DNA from 2 places in the Paraburkholderia sp. JPY465 genome. Region 1 is predicted to be linked to the other one. Evidence: riboswitches for the same ligand, from Rfam matches in the RefSeq annotation. Region 1 holds a riboswitch; the other holds the start of a gene.
What was found. A riboswitch is a leader RNA that binds a small molecule or an ion and turns the genes downstream of it on or off. The one in region 1 is predicted to bind thiamine pyrophosphate.

Region 1 (3,405 bases):
GCTCGAAATCTGCATCAGCACGCCGAACGTGAACGCGCCCGCGAAGTAGCGCGGCGCGGCGACGACGATCGGGAAAATGATCGCGATCTGGCCGTAGAAGCTCAGCACGAAGGTCAGGCGCTTCGTGTACTTCATCACCTGCCACCAGTTGTCGCGGATGCGGCCGAACAGCGTGCGCGCGTTCGTCTTCTCGGTTTCCATGCCGTTGTAGAACGCGATCTGCTCGGCGTTCTCACGCAGCCGGATCAGACCGAAACGGAAATCCGCCTCGACCTTCTGCGCCTGATAGTTGATCGACACGAGCGGATGGCCGACCTTCTGCATAACGAGCGAACCGACCACCGCATACAGCGCGGCGGCCCACACCATATAGCCGGGGATATGCAGCGGCATGCCGCCGAGCGAAATACTCAGCGCGCCCGCGAGCGTCCACAGGATCGTGATGAACGACACCAGCGTGACGACGGTCGACAGCAGATCGAGCGTCAGCGACAGCGTGGTGGTCGCGAACGACTGCAGGTCGTCGCTGATCCGCTGGTCCGGGTTGTCGGCGAGGCGGTCACGCTCGATGCGGTAGAACGCGCTGTCGTTGAGCCACTCGTTCAGGTAGCGGGTGGTCAGCCACTGGCGCCAGCGGAATCCGAGCATCTGGCGCAGATAGCGCCCATACACGGCGAGGATGATGAAGCCGAACGCGAGTCCGGTAAAAATCATCAACAGATGCGGGAAGTCGTGGACGTTCTTCTGTTGCAGCGCGTTGTAGAAGTCTGCGCTCCAGCGGTTCAGGCGCACGTTGATCCAGACGACGATCAGGTTCATCACGATGATCGCGACGAGCAGCGCCCATGCGATGCCTCGTTCCTCGGAAACCCAGTAAGGCTTGATCAGGCTCCAGGCGGAGACCTTTTCGTCGGACGGCAGCGCGGGGCTGGCGGAAGTATGTGGTGTCATGAGCGTCCTGATGAAGTGCTGACCCGAAGTGCATTCCGGCGGCGTACGGGTCCGATCTGGTTACCCATGTCGGGCGATCCCGCTAACAGCCGGCCCTTTGCGAGGCCGTGACTGCGGCGGGTCTGCGATACCTGGCCGGGCATCGCGCCATCGCGATGAACGCGAGTCCGGACGGGCGCCCGATTCTGGCGTGACGCCCTTAAGCGAAAATTAATTTTTCGGGGCCGGCGTCCGCCGTGATTCCGCCGCCACGCATGCGGCCACGAGTGCCGCGCGCGCCGCGTTTTTTCGGCACCGGTCACGGCATTGTGCCAGACCGCCGGGCCGCTTCGCATCGACATCTCGTTAGACGGTGCCAGATCAAAATCGCGGCAGCGACGGCGGACCGCTGGTTTGCGGGCGCCGCGCCTTTTATGGTCTAATGACCTGCGACGAAACAGGGGTGCTTCGCCCACAGGCGGCATGATTTTCATGCCGGGGCGGCGAGGCTGAGAGAGACCCTTTGCACCCGATCCGGGTAATACCGGCGCGGGAAGTTTCCGGAAGCAACCGTCTTCCATTCCCCGCCGGGCGGCGAGCGCAGCTCACCTGCACACGCCGTGACCGGCCGGCTTCACCCGCCGGTTTCGTCCTGGGTACGTGCGTTTTTGGCCGTACGGAAAGGACTCGATGACCGCCTATTCTTCAGACATGCATCTTTCTCTTGGTCACGCCGCTTCCGGCGTGCCGTGCCGCTTTGGTTTTGCCCGCCGCAATCAAACGGAGAGCGCGCGATGAACCGTTCCGCTCGACCTGATTTCGCGGTGCTCGGCGGTGGTTTGTGCGGCCGGCTGGTCGCGTGGCGCCTCGCGGGCGACGGCCATCGCATAGCGCTCTATGAGCGCGGCAATGCCGCCGGGTCGCAGGCTGCCGCGTGGGTCGCCGCGGCGATGCTCGCGCCGCTGGCAGAAGCCGCGAGCGCCGAGCTGCTGATCACGCGGCTCGGTGCGAGTTCGCTCGAAAACTGGCCGCGCTTGCTTTCCGAACTGCCGGAACCGGTGTTTTTTCAGCGCAACGGCACGCTCGTCGTCTGGCATCACGCGGATCGCACGGAGGCGCCGCTGTTCGAGCGCCGCGTGCGCGCGAACGCGCCGGCCGAGTTGCTCGATGGCGGCTTCGTCGCGCTTTCGGGCGCGCAGCTCGGCGCCGCCGAACCCGCGTTGGCCGGCCGCTTCAATCAGGGCTGGCTGCTGCCGCGCGAGGGGCAACTCGACAATCGCCAGGTGCTGTCCGCGCTCGCCGCGGGGCTTGCCGAGCGCGGCGTCGACACGCACTGGAACACGCCGATCGGCGACGCGTCGCTGCCTGACGCCGGCATCACGATCGATTGCCGCGGGCTCGGCGCGAAGCCCGTGCTGCCGACGCTGCGCGGCATCCGCGGTGAAGTTGCGCGCGTGCATGCACCTCACCTGCAGCTGACTCGCCCGGTGCGGCTGCTGCATCCGCGCTACCCGCTGTATATCGCGCCGAAGCAGAACGGCCTCTACGTGATCGGCGCGACCGAGGTGGAGGGCGAGGACATGTCGCCCGTCAGCGTGCGTTCGGCGCTCGAATTGCTGAGTGCGGCGTTCTCGGTACATCCGGGCTTCGGCGAGGCGCGCATCCTCGAGCTGAATTCGCAGTGCCGGCCGACCTTGCCCGATCACCGTCCCGCGCTGCTGTGGGACGGCGCGCGCACGCTGCGCGTGAACGGCCTGTATCGGCACGGCTTTATGATCGCGCCGGAAGTCGCCGACGAAGCTGTACGTTTCGCGAGCGCGCTGCTCGACGGCCGCGTAGGGGACGTCGACGCATTTGCCGGCTGGCGGCGCGAGGCACGCTGGAGCGAGCTGTTCCAGCAGCATTTCGCGCGCGAGCCGGCCTGAGCGTGGCGGCCAACGTGCCGCGCGCGATGCCGCTTGCGCCATCGATTGAACCGTATTCGAACACCATGGACATTCATATCAATCAGAAGCCGTTGTCGTTGCCCGAAGGCTCGACCGTCGCCGATGCGCTCACCGCGTTTGGAGCGCGTCCGCCGTTCGCGGTCGCGCTCAACGGTGATTTCGTCGCGCGTGCGCAGCATGCGGCGCGCGCGTTGCAAACGGGCGACCGGCTCGACGTCGTGCAGCCGGTCGCGGGCGGCTGAGCGCGCTCGCGCCAGCCTGCCGCTTACCGAACGCAACAACCGTCGCCGAAAACCCATTGCCGTCACGCGGTCGGTTCTAGCCGCGACGGCAAACCAGGATGATGCAAATGACTTCTCACCAGAGCGCCGACGCGCTGACGCTATACGGTCAAACTTTCGTAAGCCGCGTGCTGCTCGGCACGTCGCGCTACCCGTCGCTGCAATCGCTGTCCGATTCGATCGACGCCGCGCGCCCCGGCATGGTGACCGTCGCGCTGCGCCGTCAGATGAACGAGGGCAACGCGGAA
Region 2 (3,405 bases), 2.9 Mb from region 1:
CCGGCGCCGCCAGCGGCGCGGCAAGCAATGCCACCACCGCGGCTGTGCGACCGAGCGTTCGCCACCGCATTCTTTCCGCTTTCATGTGCACCTCTCTGTCAATCGGTCAATCGGCGCGAGTCGCGTCGCGCCATTCACGCGCCATCCCGGAATCGCTTCGCAGGAGTGCGGCCTTCGCTGCACTTTGATTAACGGCAATCGTGTGACTGGCTTGAACGCTATGCGGGGCACGTCGCTTTCTTCTGGCACCGCACAAAAGACGGCCGCTCGACCGAGTGCGATGTCGCGAACGGAAACGCCCGAGACAGCGTGCTAACATCAAGCTTTCGTCGCTGGTGTCGCGGGCTTCACGTTTTGCTGCGCGGCAACCTCCTGTTCGCTATTCCCATCACCTGGTCGTTTTGCCCGTGACTTCTGTGCGTCGTCCGACTTTCCGTGTTCTCGCCCGCTTGCGCCCATGCCGCGCAGGCGGCTGCGCGCGCGCGGGTGTCGCGCCGCACGGCGCCGGCGAGACGTCCCGAACGCTCCCGCTTCGCGCCGCCCGGCGCCCTTGCTGACGTAGCCTGCCGATACCCAGGGCCGCGTCGCCGGGCTCCGGGCTTTCCCATTCGTGAACTCATCCGCCGACCACCCGCATGGGGTCGTCGCACGCGGCCATCCTCCACCGCCTTATCGGAGTCCTGATGATGAAGAAGATCAAAACCTGCTATCTGACCGAACTCGACGTGACCCGCCTCGAGAAATATGCGGCCGCCAACGCCAAGCTGCAGCACGTGCTCGACGACGTGCTCGAACGCGCGGTAATCGTTGATTCGCACGATATCCCCGCCGACGTCGTCACGATGAACTCGCAAGCGACGCTGATCGATACGGCGAGCGGCGAACAAATGACGTGGACCGTCGTCTATCCGCCCAACGCCGATTTCGCGCAAGGGCGGCTGAACGTGTTCTCGCCGGCTGGCCTCGCGCTGCTCGGCGCGCGCCGCGGCGAGAGCATCCGCTTCACGCCACCCAGCGGCGATCAGCAAGTCCTCAAGATCGCCAAAATCCTGTATCAGCCCGAAGCCGCCGACGATTTTTCCCTGTAAGCCGGCTGTTCCATTGTTGTAAGTTGCCCTGTCTGACGCGGTCTCGAAATAAGCATAGGAGATGTCCGGATTCATCTGGACCAGTTTTTTGAATCACGCAGACAGGTTGCCAAACCGCGGGCGGGCGGTGTATCGTGTGCGCTGCTAACGCGGGGGTCCTGCGTAGCGCGGAGCTGGAGGTCCGTGTTGCGTGGGTGAGAAATACCCTTTGAACCTGATCTGGATAATGCCAGCGCAGGGAAGCGTACGGATCTCGCACCAGCCTCAGCAGCCTCACCTCCCAGCGATTTCCGACCACTTCCATCTCAGTCTCCTGCTTAGCCGCCCCACTTTGTACGGAGACTTACATGAGCGCCAATCCGAAGTTTATTTCCGCCGAAGCCCATGTGGACGAGGCCGCCGTCGCGCCGCTGCCGAATTCGCGCAAGGTCTACGTGACCGGCTCACGCCCCGACATCCGAGTGCCGATGCGCGAAATCTCGCAGGCAGACACGCCCGACAGCTTCGGCGGCGAAAAGAATCCGCCGATCTACGTGTACGACACGTCGGGCCCCTACTCCGATCCGGACGCGAAGATCGACATCCGCGCGGGTCTGCCCGCGCTGCGTCAGGCGTGGATCGAAGAGCGCGGCGACACTGAGCCGCTGAGCGGTCTGTCGAGCAGCTTCAGCCGCGAGCGCGCTGCCGATCCGGCCACCGCGCAGCTGCGTTTCCCGGGTCTGCATCGCACGCCGCGGCGCGCGATCGCCGGCAAGAACGTGACGCAGATGCACTACGCGAAGCAAGGCATCATCACGCCGGAAATGGAATACATCGCGATTCGCGAGAACCAGCGCCGTGCCGAGTATCTGGAGACCCTCAAGGCGAGCGGCCCGAACGGCGCGAAGCTCGCCGCGATGATGGGCCGCCAGCATCCGGGCCAGGCGTTCGGCGCGAGCGCGTTCGGCCCGAACGGCCTCACCGAAATCACCGCGGAGTTCGTGCGCGAGGAAATCGCGCGCGGCCGCGCGATCATCCCGAACAACATCAATCACCCGGAAAGCGAGCCGATGATCATCGGCCGCAACTTCCTCGTGAAGGTGAATGCGAACATCGGCAACTCGGCGGTGACCTCCTCCATCGGCGAGGAAGTCGACAAGATGACCTGGGCGATCCGCTGGGGCGGCGACACGGTGATGGATCTGTCGACCGGCAAGCACATTCATGAAACGCGCGAATGGATCATCCGCAATAGCCCGGTGCCGATCGGCACGGTGCCGATTTACCAGGCGCTCGAAAAGGTCAACGGCAAGGCTGAAGATCTGACGTGGGAAATCTTCCGCGACACGCTCATTGAACAGGCCGAGCAGGGCGTCGACTACTTCACGATCCACGCGGGCGTGCGTCTGCAATACGTGCCGCTCACCGCGAACCGGATGACCGGCATCGTGTCGCGCGGCGGCTCGATCATGGCGAAGTGGTGCCTCGCGCATCACAAGGAAAGCTTCCTGTACGAGCATTTCGAAGACATCTGCGAAATCATGAAGGCCTACGACGTGGCTTTCTCGCTCGGCGACGGCCTGCGTCCCGGCTCGATCTACGACGCGAACGACGAAGCGCAACTGGGCGAGCTTAAGACGCTCGGCGAGCTCACGCAGATCGCATGGAAGCACGACGTGCAGGTGATGATCGAAGGTCCGGGCCATGTGCCGATGCAACTGATCAAGGAGAACATGGACCTGCAGCTCGACTGGTGCGACGAAGCGCCGTTCTACACGCTCGGGCCGCTGACCACCGACATCGCGCCGGGCTACGACCACATCACGTCGGGCATTGGCGCCGCGATGATCGGCTGGTTCGGCACCGCGATGCTGTGCTACGTGACGCCGAAGGAACACCTCGGTCTGCCGAACAAGGACGACGTGAAGACCGGCATCATCACGTACAAGCTCGCCGCGCACGCAGCGGACCTCGCGAAAGGTCATCCCGGCGCGCAGGTACGCGACAACGCGCTGTCGAAGGCGCGCTTCGAATTCCGCTGGGAAGACCAGTTCAATCTCGGTCTCGACCCGGACAAGGCGCGCGAATTCCACGACGAAACGCTGCCGAAGGATTCGGCCAAGGTCGCGCATTTCTGCTCGATGTGCGGCCCGCACTTCTGCTCGATGAAGATCACCCAGGACGTGCGCGAGTTCGCCGCGCAACAGGGCGTCAGCGATAACGAAGCGCTGCAGAAAGGCATGGAAGTCAAGTCGATCGAGTTCATGAAGCAAGGCGCGGAGATTTATCAGCGGCAATAAGCGGCTTGCGCGATACGCGCGAGTTAGCCCAGCAGTAT

Region 2: linked by a shared signal. The riboswitch ahead of thiC (phosphomethylpyrimidine synthase ThiC) and the one ahead of QFZ94_RS32030 (FAD-dependent oxidoreductase) in region 1 are both predicted to bind thiamine pyrophosphate.

Annotation. Positions count from the first base shown of each region.
Region 1 is NZ_JBNDMT010000003.1:3,753,636-3,757,040, forward strand. Features, by position in the region: gene QFZ94_RS32025 (ABC transporter ATP-binding protein/permease) at 1-951, opposite strand, end outside; TPP riboswitch at 1,380-1,503, shown strand; gene QFZ94_RS32030 (FAD-dependent oxidoreductase) at 1,725-2,855, shown strand; gene thiS (sulfur carrier protein ThiS) at 2,921-3,118, shown strand; gene QFZ94_RS32040 (thiazole synthase) at 3,226-3,405, shown strand, end outside.
Region 2 is NZ_JBNDMT010000003.1:853,557-856,961, reverse strand. Features, by position in the region: gene QFZ94_RS18545 (hypothetical protein) at 1-85, opposite strand, end outside; gene QFZ94_RS18540 (GreA/GreB family elongation factor) at 684-1,088, shown strand; TPP riboswitch at 1,230-1,347, shown strand; gene thiC (phosphomethylpyrimidine synthase ThiC) at 1,436-3,367, shown strand.